DNA from 2 places in the Aeromicrobium sp. 50.2.37 genome. Region 2 is predicted to be linked to the other one. Evidence: predicted binding sites of a transcription regulator. Region 2 holds the regulator's gene; the other holds the start of a gene.
What was found. Region 2 encodes LexA, which represses DNA repair genes until DNA is damaged. Its sites were predicted from a motif close to TCGAACANNTGTTCGA; they were not measured.
Positions count from the first base shown of each region.

Region 1: a site for LexA is predicted at 2,162-2,177, ahead of NUV38_RS01550 (HNH endonuclease signature motif containing protein). Genes of this name have one in related genera too.

Region 1 is NZ_JANLGG010000001.1:345,597-353,432, forward strand. It holds gene NUV38_RS01545 (hypothetical protein) at 1,220-1,951, shown strand; gene NUV38_RS01550 (HNH endonuclease signature motif containing protein) at 2,181-3,452, shown strand; gene NUV38_RS01555 (hypothetical protein) at 3,473-3,748, opposite strand; gene NUV38_RS01560 (MIP/aquaporin family protein) at 3,988-4,710, shown strand; gene glpK (glycerol kinase GlpK) at 4,748-6,268, shown strand; gene NUV38_RS01570 (DUF1992 domain-containing protein) at 6,326-6,931, shown strand; gene NUV38_RS01575 (DNA-3-methyladenine glycosylase) at 6,924-7,836, shown strand, end outside.
Region 2 is NZ_JANLGG010000001.1:22,889-30,724, forward strand. It holds gene NUV38_RS00100 (carboxypeptidase-like regulatory domain-containing protein) at 1-1,316, shown strand, start outside; gene lexA (transcriptional repressor LexA) at 1,396-2,172, opposite strand; gene NUV38_RS00110 (LysM domain-containing protein) at 2,554-2,943, shown strand; gene NUV38_RS00115 (type 1 glutamine amidotransferase) at 2,969-3,715, shown strand; gene NUV38_RS00120 (VOC family protein) at 3,732-4,145, opposite strand; gene nrdR (transcriptional regulator NrdR) at 4,525-5,013, shown strand; gene NUV38_RS00130 (vitamin B12-dependent ribonucleotide reductase) at 5,120-7,836, shown strand, end outside.

The DNA of each region.
Region 1 (7,836 bases), 320 kb from region 2:
CTCTCCTCTCCGCGCATGTCGGAAGACCGCGCTCGCGTCACGCTCTGGGGCAGGGCGCGTCGCAAACGGCCATGCGATCGATCGTTTCATCGGCGTCAAGGGCATCGAGTAAGCGGTGCCCCCTGCTGGGACTAGCGCGCAGCGACGCCCAGGAGCCATCGCGAGGGCTCAGGACGCGAACTATGCCGCCAAACGCGGCACCAGTCACCGGGTCCTTCATCTGCTAGACCTGACCGTTATGGAGTTGCAGATGTTGGAGGCTCGCGTCGGTGCCATCGTTGAAGCCGTAATCGCGGGCCGACAAGTCGAAGACGACCGCATCGAACTCAAGGCCCTATGGCCATCCGCTAATCATGATGTTGCTCGCCGTATCGCCGGCCACGCGAACGCTGCTGGCGGTGAATCGATTCTCTGGGTCATCGGCCTCGACGAGCGTCGTCGGCGCATCGGAAGTACCTCGGGCGTCGAACCGGCGAACTGGTGGAATGCGGTTCGAAAGCACTTTGACGGTCCATCTCCCGAGCCGACGTGGTTGCGGGTACTGGTGTCTGGCAACGCCGACGTGATGGCTCTCCAGTTCACTACCGAACGCGCTCCCTATGTTGTGAATGTCGCCAAGCCGGGGCAGGTTCATCGAGAGGTCCCGTGGCGTTCGAGTACTTCAAGTGTCGCAGTCAGCGGTCCGGGAGAACTCCGTCTTCGCGGGGAACACGTACTTGACCCCGGTGAGGGGGACCCTCTCCTTCGAGCACGGAAGATCGATCTCAATCTTCAGCTTCCTATCGACGCCAGTGCCCGAGCATCTCGGCTAGACAGCCGCCTGTCCGTCGAACCGCCTCGCGAGTTCAGCGAACGCGACATTCCCGACCAGCATGACGAGTGGCACCTCGCTAGGCGATTCACGGTTGGATCAGCGCCTCAATGGTGGTCGTAACCCAACCCTCCGTCTGGACGCGCCCAGACGCGACAAATTAAGTGACAAACTTGACCCAGACCCCGCTGGTCCAGCGATCCGTGACAACCAATCTGACAATCGCGGAGTCGGGGTCTAGACGTCACTGCGGGGAACTCGGACGACAGAACCCTGGCAAAAGTGACAACCCATCTGTCAACTGTCAAGTGCGCTCCTCCACTCCCGGGCGCACCCGAACCACCCAGCGAAGCCGTGCTCGCTCCGTCCAGGCGAGCCGAGGGACGATCCGGCCTCTAGAGTCGCACGATGTTCAGGACAACGATCACCGTCGCGTTGCTGTCGCTCGCCCTCGCCGGCTGCACCGGGTCGAACGACCCGAGTGAGAGCTCCACCAACCAGCCCGCAGACGATGCGGTCGACCTGCGGTTCGCCTACTCCGGCGTCTCCGACGAGGGAACGATCGACCAGACGCTCACGATCACCAACACGTCCAGGACCCTCTCCGCAGCTCCGACCCTGTCCTTCGTGGCACTTGACTCGGACTCGGAGCCGATGACCGATGTCTCGGTGACCACGGTGTTCGGAAGCGATCGAGGTCTGGTCGTCGCGCCGGCGAACTACGAGGTGCTCGACATCCTGCGTTTCGAGGGCCCCGGGTCCGGCGACGTGGAGGACGTCGAGGTCACGGTCGAAGGGATGCGCACCGCCGAGGACGCCGGGACGGCCTATCCCGAGGTCGACTTCCTGGATGCCCAGGGAGAGCCGGTCGACCGTCCGTACGAGGCTCGCACGGCCAGGGTGAGCAATCCCGGCAGAAGCGACTACGTGGTCCGCCTCGTGGGGATCACCTGGAACCGCCCCGCCGAGGGGGAGTCGCAACAAGCTCTCACGGTCTCCCCTGTCGGCGAGCCGACACGTCTAGCGGCTCGCAGCGAGGCCGACGTGCGTCTCGCACCGACGGACGTGGCGACGTACGACAGCGTGAAGGTCTTCATCGCCGTGGAGCAGCGCGCCTCGACCTCGGCCGAGGACGCCTGAGTCGACTCCCGCGGCGACGACACCCGACGCCTCGTCTCCCCCGCGCTCGTGGCGATCCTGCGCCGCTATCCCCCGGCGCCGACGGGTCGCACTCCGGTCGCCCGACTCATGACCCGCCTCGACGTGAGCCTGAGAAGCGCGGACGGGTAGCTCCACTCCCCCCGATGCTTTTGGCACCGAGGCGAACGCGGCGAAACTCGGTGTCGGACGTCGAATCTATGTTCGTTACATGACCTCGACGGACTCTCTCCTCGGCCTCGCGACGGATGCGTCGCGGGTGCTGTGGCGGGCCGAGGCTGCGCAGGCTGCGACGGTGCTGGCGTTCGTGGAGGGTCGTCGGTCCGACGCGGTCGCGGCCGGGCGGAGCGCTGCTTCGGCCGAGGACGCCCGCCAGGTCGCGATCCTGGAGGTCGCGGTCGAGCTCGAGGTCGCGTCGGGATTCGTCGCGCACCTGGTCGCGACGACCAGGACCCTCACGGCGGGCCTGCCGACGGTGTGGGCCGCCCACAGCGACGGTGAGCTCGATCGGGCGAAGGCCCGCGCGATCGCCTCGGCCCGGTGGCGCCTGCACGAGGTCGCGTCGGTGGAGCTGCTCGACGAGTCCGTGGTCCCCTACGCCACGACCCACACGCTGTCCCAGCTCAAGGGCTGGCTGCGCCGGTTCGTGGCACGGGTCGAGGCCGAGAACGTTGCACGGCGCCGCCGCGAGGCGACCGCCCAGCGCCACGTGACCATCACGGCGATGGACGACGGGATGAGCCTGCTCCAGGCGTTCATCCCGACCCACGACGCCCTGCTGATCGAGCGCAAGCTGTCCCTGGCCGCCAAAGCGCAACGTGCCGACGACCCCGACGACGACCGACGGTTGTCCCAGGCCCGCGCCGACGTCCTGACCGACCGGCTCCTGGGTCGCACCGCGGACGCCCCCGGCCGGGGCCGGTTCCACGTCGGGATCACCGTCTCCCTGGCCACCCTGCTGGGCCTGGACGACGAACCCGCCGTCACCGGCGACGGCCAGCACGCCATCGACCCCACACTGGTCCGCGAGCTCGCCACGCAGCCCGGCACGCTGTTCAGTCGCCTCCTGACCGACGAGGCCGGCGGCATCCTCGACGTCACCGAGCTCGGCCGCTTCCCCACCGCCCCACTCCGCCGCGCCCTCGAGCTCGTCGACGGCGTCTGCGACATCCCCACCTGCGACAAACCAGCAGAAGCGTGCGACCTCGACCACCAGCAACCCTTCGACCCCGACCACCCAGACCGCGGACCCACCACCGCAGGCAACCTCCACCCACGATGTCGCCCCCACCACGGACTCAAGACCCGCGGAGCACTCCCCGTCGACCACGACGAGGACGGCACCACCCGATGGCACCTGCCCACACGCGCCGTGCCCGGACGCACCGCCTTCACCCGCGCCTGGACGAGGAGGACCGAACCCGTCGTCGTGCTCGCCGAGCACTACCCAGCCACGGGGGCCTTCGAGTACGTCGCCGCCTGACGAGGCGTCTACAGCCGACGTCAGCGCCGATGCCGACCGACGCCGCGCCGCGCCTCGGGACGTGCCGGAGGACCCTCCCCCGGCGACGCCGCGTCCACGACTGCTGGGTGAGCCGTCAGCACGTGGTGCCGAAGGACCGCGACGTCGCTCTCGTCGCACTCCAGGCGCAGCACCAGGACGCCCTCGTCACCCTCGAGCCAGCACAGCTCGACCTCGGGGGCCCGCACGAGCAGTCGCGTCGACACGCACAGGCTCGCCCCGGAGTCCGCAGGCATGTCGAAGGTCAGGACGGGCACGACGACCTCCTCGCGACCCCCGATCGATGTCATCACCCCCAACGAGCGCGCAACCCCGGAGGTCACGACCCGACGGCTCGACTCCCTGACCTGGAACATCCTCCCGGTCCCGGCGACGCCGCACCCACACCGCGATGTGACGGGGGTCACGATAGGCTCGACCCACACCGACCGAGGCGTCTCGGGGGACGTCCGCACCGAGCGGGCTACGAGTCTGTCGGGTCGGCCGGGGGGACCACGTGCTCACAGACATCTTCCTGCCCGAGGTCATGGGCACCGCCACGCTCCTGCTGCTCGGCTGCGGCGTCGTCGCGAACGTCGCGCTGGCCAAGACGAACGGCAACGCCGGCGGCTTCCTGATGGTCAGCTTCGGCTGGGGCCTGGCGGTGTTCGCCGGCGTCTACGTCGCCTACAAGTCCGGCGCGCACATCAACCCCGCCGTGACACTGGGTCTCGTCGCGTCCGGCGACGACCTCGGCGGCAACACCGCCGTCAAGGTGCTGGTGTACCTCGCCGCCCAGCTGCTCGGCGCCTTCCTCGGCGCCACGCTGTGCTGGCTGGCCTACCGCGACCAGTTCGACGCCCCGGAGAGCGATCCGGACGACAAGCTCGGCGTCTTCTGCACCGCACCGCAGATCGCGCGCACGTCCTCCAACCTCATCACCGAGATCATCGGCACCTTCGTCCTCGTGTTCGTGATCATCGCGTTCGGCAAGACACCCACCGAGCTCGGCCCCCTGGCCGTCGCGCTGCTCGTCGTCAGCATCGGCGCCAGCCTCGGCGGTCCCACGGGCTACGCCATCAACCCGGCGCGCGACCTGGGCCCGCGCATCGCCCACTTCGTCCTGCCGATCAAGGACAAGCGCGACAGCAACTGGTCCTACTCCTGGATCCCTGTCGTCGGACCCGCCATCGGTGGCATCCTCGGAGGCCTCCTGGCCGCCGCCGCGAACTACGTCTGACCCGCACCCCGACCCCACACAGAATCGAGATTCGAGCATGGCCGACAACACGTACGTCCTCGCCATCGACCAGGGCACCACCTCGACCCGCGCGATGATCTTCGACCACGCAGGATCGGTGGTGGCCGTCGACCAGGTCGAGCACGAGCAGATCTTCCCGCGCGCCGGGTGGGTCGAGCACGACGCGCTCGAGATCTGGACCAACACGCGTGACGTCATCGGCGGAGCCCTGGCCAAGGCGAACTTCAACAGCAAGAACATCGCCGCGGTCGGCATCACCAACCAGCGCGAGACCGCCCTCGTGTGGGACAAGTCCAACGGACAGCCGATCTACAACGCGATCGTCTGGCAGGACACCCGCACCCAGAAGATCGTCGACGGGCTCGCCGCCGACGGCGGGCTCGACCGCTACAAGGAGACGGTCGGGCTGCCCCTGGCCACCTACTTCTCCGGGCCCAAGGTGCGATGGATCCTCGACCACGTCGAGGGTGCCCAGGAACGCGCCGAGGCCGGCGAGCTGCTGTTCGGCAACATGGACACCTGGGTGCTGTGGAACCTCACGGGCGGCGCGGAGAACGACGGTGTCCACGTCACCGACGTCACCAACGCGAGCCGCACCCTGCTGATGGACCTCGAGACCCTGGAGTGGGACGAGAGCATCGCCGCCGACATGAACATCCCGCTGTCGATGCTGCCGGAGATCAGGTCGAGCTCGGAGGTGTACGGCGAGTGCAAGCCCGGCATCCTCAACGGCACCCCGGTGGCCGGCATCCTCGGCGACCAGCAGGCCGCGACCTTCGGGCAGGCCTGCCTGGAGAAGGGCGAGGCCAAGAACACCTACGGCACCGGCAACTTCATGCTGCTCAACACCGGCACCGAGGCCGTCCCGTCGGAGAACGGGCTGCTCACCACCGTCTGCTACAAGATCGGCGACGAGCCCACGGTGTACGCGCTCGAGGGCTCCATCGCGGTCACCGGGTCCCTCGTGCAGTGGGTCCGCGACAACCTCGGCCTCATCGGCAGCGCCCCCGAGATCGAGGACCTCGCGAAGCAGGTCGACGACAACGGCGGGGCGTACTTCGTGCCGGCGTTCTCGGGCCTGTTCGCCCCGCACTGGCGCCCCGACGCACGCGGCGCCCTGGTGGGCCTGACGCGCTACGTGAACCGGGGCCACATCGCCCGGGCGGTGCTGGAGTCCACGGCGTACCAGACGCGCGAGGTGCTCGACGCCATGAACGCCGACTCCGGCGTCCCGCTCACCGAGCTGCGCGTCGACGGCGGCATGGTCGTCAACGAGACCCTCATGCAGTTCCAGGCCGACATCCTCGGCGTCGACGTCGTGCGCCCGAAGGTCGCCGAGACCACCGCGCTCGGCGCTGCGTACGCCGCGGGTCTGGGCGTCGGCTACTGGGAGAACGAGGACGACATCCGCACCAACTGGGGCGAGGACAAGCGCTGGACGCCGCAGATGCCCGAGGACGAGCGCGAGAAGTACTACCGCAGCTGGAAGAAGGCCGTCACCAAGACCCTCGACTGGGTCGACGACGACGTCGACTGAGGATCGGCCGAGCGGCCGGTGTCGTTCCTCCTGCCTAGAGTGGTGGCAGGAGGAACGATGTCCGACGACCCGCGACGCCGAGCGGCGCACTACCGCCTCGGTGACGACCCGGCGCCCGACACGTCGCGCGCTCCCGACCCGGATGCCGCTGACGAGGTCGACGAGGGCGCGGCACCCGCACGCGGGCGGCGCCCCGAGGACCAGGCTCTCTACGTCGACGGCCAGATCCGCGCCGCGATCGCACGCGGCGACTTCGACGACCTGCCGCTGTCCGGCAAGCCGTTGCCGCCCCGGGTCTTCCGCCACGATCCCGACTGGTGGCTCAAGCAGCTGATCGAGCGCGAGAACGTCTCCGGCGTCCTGCCGCCCGCCCTGGCGCTGCGCAAGGAGGACGCCGAGCTCGACGACCTCCTCGACTCCACTGGCTCGGAGGAACGCGTCCGCGAGATGCTCGCGGACTTCAACCGTCGCGTCGTCGAGGCACGACGCCAGCTCCAGGGCGGTCCGCCGGTCATCACCGCGACCCGCGACGTCGACGACGAGGTGCGGGCCTGGCGCGAGCGCCTGCGCCGGCGTGCTGCGGCACGCCCCTCCCCTCCCCCGCCCCGGCGGGTGTCGTGGCGCGATCGGCTCCGGGCCCGACGCGGCGGTGCGCGTGACTGACGAAGGGCTGGGCCGCACCTGGCGCAGCACCGCACCCCTCGACGTCTGGCGCACGCTGTCGACCCTGCGTCGCGGCCCCGCCGACCCGGCCTTCCGCGGCCGGGGTGCCGAGATCTGGCGCGCCACGCGCCCGCCGTCGGGCCCGGCCACGCTCCACCTGCGCCAGCTGGACGCTCACGTCGTGGAGGCCGCGGCCTGGGGCCCGGGCGCGACAGAGGTGCTCGACGAGCTGCCCGCGTGCCTCGGCGGGGACCAGCCGCACCGCCCTCCCCTGGCCCACCCCGTGGTCGCCGACGCCCATCGACGACACCCCGGGCTCCGGGTGCCCCGCACCCGCCGGGTGGTCGAGGCGCTCGTCCCGGCGATCATCGAGCAGAAGGTCCTGGGGGCCGACGCCTTCCTCTCCTGGCGCCAGCTGCTCACGCGGCACGGGGAGGTCCCGCCGGGTCCGGCGCCGTCGGGCATGCGGCTGCCCCTGACGGCCGAGGCGTGGGCGGCGCTGCCCTCGTGGGAGTGGCACCGGGCCGGGGTCGACCCCAAGCGGTACCGGACGGTGCAGGCCGTCACACGTCTGGGCGAGTCCCTCGAGCGACTCGCCGACCGCGAGCCCTCCGACGCCTCGGCCGCCCTGCGGTCGCTGCCGGGAGTCGGCGTCTGGACCGCGGCCGAGGTCGGGTCGCGGGCCTTCGGCGACACCGACGCGGTGCCCTTCGGTGACTACCACCTGGCCAGCACCGTCGGGACGGCCCTGCTCGGTCACCGGCTCGAGCACGACCACGAGGTGGCGGAGGTGCTGGAGCCGTTCCGCCCCCACCGGTTCCTGGCGCTGCGCCTCATGCAGCTGAGCCCGCACGTGCGGGTCGAGCGGCACGGGGCCCGCATGTCGCGCGTCGACCACCGCGCCC
Region 2 (7,836 bases):
CCGCCCCGTACCGGCTCAGCATCCGAGCTACCGTCGCCGGCGAGACGCGCGAGTGGTTCTGGCGGGGGGACGCTTCCGGCACTGGTCGCACCTATGGGGGCGGCGGCCGCGTCCGGGAAGGGTCAACCGCCACTGTCGGCAAGTACGGCGACTTCACGGCCAACTTCCGCTACGGATCCGTCACCGGCGTGCTCTCCGGCTCCGCGGCTGCCACGGCGCAGGTCCGGGTCATCGCGCCTCCGTCTTCGCGTCCGACTCGCGCGTCGGATCTGCGCGCCCTCGACGTGCCCTACTGCGCGAACGAGTTCGCCAGTACCCGCGCGTCAGGCGGCAGCTACACCGCTCGATTCGTGCCGCGCACCTCGGGCGGGTCGACCGGCTACCTAGTGGAGTACCTCCCCGGCGGGGGGCAGCGCAAGGGCGTGGTCGGCGCTTCGGGCCAGTACGCCAACTGCCATGCAGCCACCCGCTACACGGCAAGCTCGAAGGACGATGACCTCGTCGCCGGGCGCGACGCCGACCTGATGGCGACGGTCTCGGCGAACCTGGACCAGAACAAGAACACGCTGACCTTCGACACCGACCCGACCTACTCGGGCTTCAACGGATGGGACAAGTGGTCCACGGTGCGCGAGTACGTGCCCGGTACCAAGGTGCTGGACCAGCCGATCGTGGCCTCCGGCTTCGTGGACTCCAACGGTACGAAGGCCTTCGACGGGCTTCGCCCGGGTCGCTACGTCGTGGAGGTGGGACGGACCACCCAGTGCTCGTCGTGGTACCCGAGCATCTACAAGGACAACTACCTGTACCACAAGGGCCTCGAGCGGGGTCACGAGAAGTGGAAGACAGTCAACGGCGCGAAGGCCGAGTACGCGAAGTCCATCGAGAAGGGCTTCCCGCGCGCCGGGAAGAACCCTCCCTCGGGGTACAAGGGCTGGATGTACCGGGACGCGTGCCGCCACACCGGCACGGGCAGCGCCGTGACCGTGAATTTCCCCGACCGCTCGGTGACGTCGAACATCTCCAAGACGTCGAAGGGGGCCACGATCTCGGGCAAGGTCACCCGCGCCGGGGGCAAGAGCAACAAGGAGCTCCTTGTCTCGGTCTACTCGACCCAGGGCACACTTGTCATGCGGTCCGCATACACGGGCTCCTCCGGGAAGTTCGTCATCCGCGGTCTCGCGTCGGGGAACTACCGCATCGGCGTCAACCTCGATTCCTGGCGCGGCATCGGGCGCACCTTCGATGGGACCAAGACCAAGAGGGTCACCGCCGGCAAGAACTACAGCGTGGGCACTCTGAAGTTCAAGGGCTGATACATACGGCCACATCGAAGGGCCCCCTCCCGCCTGGGAGGGGGCCCTTCGAGTCGTATCCGTGAGCGGTCGACGGGAGTCAGAGGCGGCGCAGCACCGTGGTGACCTTGCCCAGGATCGTGGCGTGGTTGCCGTCGATGGGGGAGTAGTCGTCGTTGTGCGGCAGCAGCCAGATCTGGCCGTCCTTGCGCTGGAACGTCTTGACCGTGGCCTCGCCGTCGAGCATGGCCGCGACGATCTCACCGTTCTCGGCGACCGGCTGCTGGCGGACGACCACGTAGTCGCCGTCGCAGATCGCCGCGTCGACCATGGAGTCGCCGCGCACCTCGAGCAGGAACAGCGTGCCGTCACCGACGAGGGAGCGGGGGAGCGGGAAGATCTCCTCGACCTGCTCCTCGGCCAGGATCGGACCGCCTGCGGCGATGCGACCGAGCATGGGCACGTAGGTGGCCTCGGGGCGCTGGTCGCCGAAACCCGTCTCGTCGACCTCGGAGTCGTCGGCCGAGCTGAGCGTGCGCCGTGCCTTGACCACCTCGGGCAGGAAGATCTCGATCGCGCGCGGGCGGTTGGGGTCGCGCTTGACGTAGCCGAGACGCTCGAGGACCCGCAGCTGGTGGGCGACCGAGGAGGTGCTGGCCAGGCCGACCGCGCCACCGATCTCGCGCATGCTGGGCGGGTAGCCGCGCTGCTCGATCTGGTCGCGCATGAAGTGCAGGATCTTCTGCTGCCGGCCGGTGAGGCCGGTCATTTCGTCGACGGGACCGTCGGGCAGCTCACGCACGGAGTTGCGTGAACCCTTCGGGCGGCCCCGACGCGGCGCGTCGGAGGAGGGGTCGAGGGTGCTGTCGTCGCTCATGGTCACCACGCTAGACCTCTGCGAGGACGTTTACAAACACATGTTCGACAGCGTGTCGCGCGTTCGAACGCCGCGCTTGCTCGCCCCGTGACGGTGCCCAGGGCGCCGCCAGGCGAGTGCGACGCGTCACAGTCGAACACCGTGTCGAGGATTCTTTCGCTGGAATTGCAGGCGATCGAGCCGCCTGTTCGGATTCCTGTTCGAAAGGGGGCTGCTTTTGTCGGCACCTTCCCCTACTGTCGTACACGTGTTCGATCGAACATCTGTTCGTCGGATCCGCGGAGCACCACCGCCCCCGGAGCATCGACGTTCGAATGACATCGACAGGTGCTCGATCGACACACCAGACCACTCGACCCTCTCCCTTCCCCGGAGGTCACCATGAGCACCATCACCGTCTACGAGACCAGCCGCTTCGCCCCGTCGTTCTCCCGCGGGGTCACCTCGGCACCGCGCCGCACCGCCGAGCCTGCCGCCGTCCGGCTGACCCGCCGGGGCCGCCTCGTGCTCCTGCTCGCCGTCATCGCGGCGCTGGCGGTCACGGTCGTCGCGCTCGGCTCGTCCACCGTCGCCACGTCGGAGGCCGGCGCCGTCCCGGCCACCACGGTCGTCACCGTGCAGGAGGGGCAGACCCTCTGGCAGATCGCGGCCGACGCCAATCCCGAGGGCGACGTGCGCGACACGGTCGACGACATCATGCGCATGAACTCGCTGCCGAGCGCCGGCGCGCTGCAGCTCGGTTCCGACCTCGCGGTGCCCGTCTACGAGTGATGCGGCCGTCCGGCACCATGGAGGCATGAACGACGCCTCCACCGATCCGGGCTCGCCGCCGGCGGACCGCCCTCTGCAGGTCCATGTGCTGGCCGACGACACCGACCGCTCCGGCGGCTACGTCACCGAGCGGCTGCGTGAGCACGGCGCCGAGCTGACCTGGATCGACCGCGACACCATCGACGCCCCGTGGTCGGCGACCGGGGTCGACCTGGTCCTCAGCCTCGGGTCGGAGCGCTCGGCGCACGAGCCCCGCTGGGCCGGCGTCGTGGAGGCGGAGTCCGACGTCGTGCGGGTGGCGCTCGGGTCAGGCGTCCCCGTGATGGCCATCTGCTACGGAGCCCAGCTCGTGGCCCGCGCCCTCGGTGGCACGTCGTACCGCGGCGACGGCGCCGAGATCGGCTGGCGTCGCGTCGACACGCTCGACGAGGTCCTCTGCCCCGAGGGGCCATGGGGCCAGTTCCACCAGGACGTGCTGAGCCCGCCACCCACGTCGCGGGTGATCGGCAGCTCGTGGTTCGGCCCGCAGTGCTTCGTCGACGAGGCCTTCGGCGCTCGCCTGATCGCGTGGCAGTTCCACCCCGAGGTCACCCCGGAGACGTTCAGTCGCTGGGTCGACGAGAGCGCCGACCTCGTGCGGGTGAGCGGGTCCGAGCCCGGTGAGCTGAAGCGCCAGGCACTCGCCAACGCGACGCGCAGCCGGCTTGCGGCCTTCGCGCTCGTGGACGCCGCGCTGGACCACCTGGGCGTGGCGGTGCCGCGCCCCGTGTGAGGAACCGGGCCGGCTGCTACTGGCTCGCGGCGAGGTTGACCAGCCACGCCACGCCGAAGCGGTCGTTCAGGAGGCCAAACTCGTCGCCCCACGGCGCACGCTCGAGCGGCGCCACGATCTCGGCGCCCTCGCTGAGCCCGGCCCAGTAGTCGCGGATGCGGGGGTCGTCGCCGTTGAGGGTGACGTTGATGGCGGTGCCCATCGACGGCTGGTCGCCACCCGGGGGAGTGTCGGAGGCCATCAGGTCGAAGCCGGCGTCGGTGACGAGGTGGCCGTGCATCATCCGGTCGGCCACGGCCGGGTCGTCACTCATGCCGGCCTCGCCGAAGGTCATCGCGTCGATCGTCCCGCCGAAGACGGACTGGTAGAACTCGAGCGCCTCGCGGGACTCGTCGCGGAAGTTCAGGTAGGGGTTCAGTCGCATGGTCATGAGCGCATCCTCCTCCGATCTCTTCCGAAGTGGAAGAGGGCCGCAGCATTGCGCCGGCTGGGTGCAGATGGAAGGTGTCGACGCGGGTCTCCGGGACACGTGACACGCCGCGACAGGTGTGGCTGGTGTGACTCGTGAGCCTCTGACCTGCACAAACGCAGAGCTCTCAGATTTGTCGGACCAACTCGTCAGACTTGCTTGCATGACCTGGTGCGCAGGCGTACGGTAGCCACTACATCTAGTGATTACACCGATGTAGTTCTCCACATCTAGTCCCACAGGGACGGGGGACTTATTCACAGGAATCCCGGGTCATCCACCTCTGCATCCCCAGGTTGTCCCCAGATCCCGAGAAGAACCAGCCCGAGAGGAGAGCGTCGTGCACTGTCCGTTCTGCAAGAACCCCGACACCCGCGTGCTCGACTCCCGGGTGGCCGAGGAGGGCGGCGCCATCCGGCGTCGTCGGGTCTGCGGAGCGTGCGAGAAGCGCTTCACGACCATCGAGCAGATGCAGCTGACGGTCCTCAAGCGGTCGGGGGCCACCGAGCCCTTCAACCGCGACAAGGCCGTCTCCGGCGTTCGCAAGGCCTGCAAGGGCCGACCGGTCTCCGACGACGACCTCGCACGCCTCGGCCAGCAGGTCGAGGACGCACTGCGCGAGAGCGGTGCGGCCGAGATCGCGGCCCACGAGGTCGGCCTGGCCATCCTCGACCCGCTCAAGAGCCTCGACGAGGTCGCGTACCTGCGCTTCGCGAGCGTCTACAAGGCGTTCGACTCGGTGGACGACTTCGCCGCCGAGATCGCCGTCCTCATGGCCCGCGCCGCCGATGGCGAGCTGGCCGAGCACACCGCACGACAGCAGCCCTGACCACCCGCCGCCCACGGGCGGCACCGGCACCCTGAACGACCTCGTCCCGTGCCACGGGGCGGGACGCACGACCTTTCACACACCAGCAGCGACACAGGAGCACGACATGACGGAGACGGTCGACGGATCGACGGGCCGGGCACAGTCCGGCAAGACGCGTGGGAGCAAGGCCGGCAAGGGCCTGAGCATCCAGCGCGTGTACACGACCGAGGGCGTGCACCCGTACGACGCCGTGACGTGGGAGCGTCGCGACGTCGTGCAGACCAACTGGAAGACCGGCGAGACCGTCTTCGAGCAGCGCGGTGTGGAGTTCCCCGACTTCTGGAGCGTCAACGCCTCCACGATCGTCACCACCAAGTACTTCCGCGGCGCCGTGGGCTCGCCCGAGCGTGAGCAGAGCCTGCGCCAGCTGCTCGACCGCGTGGTGCTCACCTACACCGCGGCCGGCAAGGAGCACGGCTACTTCGCCACCGACGCCGACGCCGAGGTGTTCGAGCACGAGCTGACGCACATGCTGCTGCTCCAGGTGTTCAGCTTCAACAGCCCCGTGTGGTTCAACGTCGGCACGTCGAGCCCGCAGCAGGTCAGCGCCTGCTTCATCCTCGCCGTCGACGACTCGATGGACTCGATCCTCAACTGGTACCGCGAGGAGGGCCTGATCTTCAAGGGCGGCTCCGGTGCCGGCCTCAACCTGTCGCGCATCCGCTCGTCCAAGGAGCTGCTGCGCTCCTCCGGCGGCACCGCGTCGGGTCCCGTCTCCTTCATGCGCGGCGCCGACGCGTCCGCCGGCACCATCAAGTCCGGTGGCGCCACGCGTCGTGCGGCCAAGATGGTCGTGCTCGACATCGACCACCCCGACATCGTCGAGTTCGTCGAGACCAAGGAGCGCGAGGAGGAGAAGATCCGCGTCCTGCGCGACGCCGGCTTCGACATGGACCTCGGTGGCGACGACATCACCAGCGTCCAGTACCAGAACGCCAACAACTCGATCCGCGTCGACGACGCCTTCATGCGCGCCGTCGAGGAGAACACCTCCTACGGCCTGCGTGCCCGCACCAGCGGCGAGGTGATCGAGGAGATCGACGCCAACGAGCTGTGGGGCAAGGTCGCCAAGGCCGCCTGGGCCTGCGCCGACCCGGGCATCCAGTACGACTCGACGATCAACGACTGGCACACCACGCCGGAGACGGGCCGCATCACCGCGTCCAACCCGTGCTCGGAGTACATGCACCTGGACAACTCCAGCTGCAACCTGGCCAGCCTCAACCTGATGAAGTTCCTGTCCGAGGACGGCACGACGTTCGACGTCGAGAAGTTCGTCAAGAGCGTCGAGCTGATCATCACCGCGATGGACATCAGCATCTGCTTCGCCGACTTCCCGACCGAGGCGATCGGCGACACCACGCGCGCCTACCGTCAGCTCGGCATCGGCTACGCCAACCTCGGCGCGATGCTCATGGCCTCGGGCCTGGCGTACGACTCCGAGGGTGGCCGCGCGCTGGCCGCCTCGATCACGTCGCTCATGACGGGCACCTCCTACCGTCGCTCGGCCGAGCTGGCCGGCGTCGTCGGTGCGTACGACGGCTTCAAGCAGAACGCCACGCCGCACACGCGGGTCATGCGCAAGCACCTCGCGGCCAACGACGACATCCGCACGCTGCACTCGATGGACATCGCCGTGCAGCGCGAGGCCACCAAGCAGTGGGCCGACAACCTGAAGATCGGCGAGAAGAACGGCTGGCGCAACGCCCAGGCGTCCGTGCTCGCGCCCACCGGCACCATCGGCTTCATGATGGACTGCGACACCACCGGCATCGAGCCGGACTTCTCGCTGGTCAAGTTCAAGAAGCTGGTCGGCGGCGGCTCGATGCAGGTCGTCAACCAGACGGTCCCGATCGCGCTCAAGAAGCTCGGCTACACCGGCGAGACCATCGAGGCGATCATGGAGTTCATCGCCGAGAAGGGCCACGTCGTCGACGCTCCCGGCCTGAAGCCCGAGCACTACGAGGTCTTCGACTGCGCCGTGGGCGACCGCGCGATCAAGCCGATGGGCCACGTGCGGATGATGGCGGCGGCCCAGCCGTTCCTGTCCGGCGCCATCTCCAAGACGGTCAACATGCCCGAGACCTCCACGGTCGAGGAGATCGCCGACGTCTACTTCCAGGGCTGGAAGCTCGGCCTCAAGGCGCTCGCGGTCTACCGCGACAACTGCAAGGTCGGCCAGCCGCTGTCCAGCCAGAAGAGCCAGGACGACAAGACGTCGGCCAAGGCTGCCGAGGGTGCGGCCGAGGTCAAGACGGTCGTCGTCGAGAAGCCGATCCGTCGTCGTCTGCCGAAGTCGCGCCAGTCGATCACCACGTCGTTCAGCGTCGGCGGTGCCGAGGGCTACATGACCTCCGGTGCGCACGAGAACGGCGAGCTGGGCGAGCTGTTCCTCAAGCTGGGCAAGCAGGGCTCGACCCTGGCCGGCGTGATGGACGCCTTCTCGATCGCCGTGTCGATCGGCCTGCAGTACGGCGTGCCGCTCGAGACGTTCGTGCAGAAGTTCACGAACCTCAAGTTCGAGCCGGCGGGTCTGACCGACGACTCCGACGTCCGCATGGCGCAGTCGATCATGGACTACGTCTTCCGCCGCCTGGCGCTGGACTACATCGACTTCGACACGCGCTCGGCGATGGGCATCCACTCGGCCGAGGAGCGTCAGCGCTACCTCGACACGGGCAGCCACCAGCCGATCAGCAAGGGCACGACGGCCGCCGAGCTCGTCGAGACCGAGCCGGAGACGCTGAAGGAGGCCGCGACCGCCGAGGCCTCTTCGCTCGC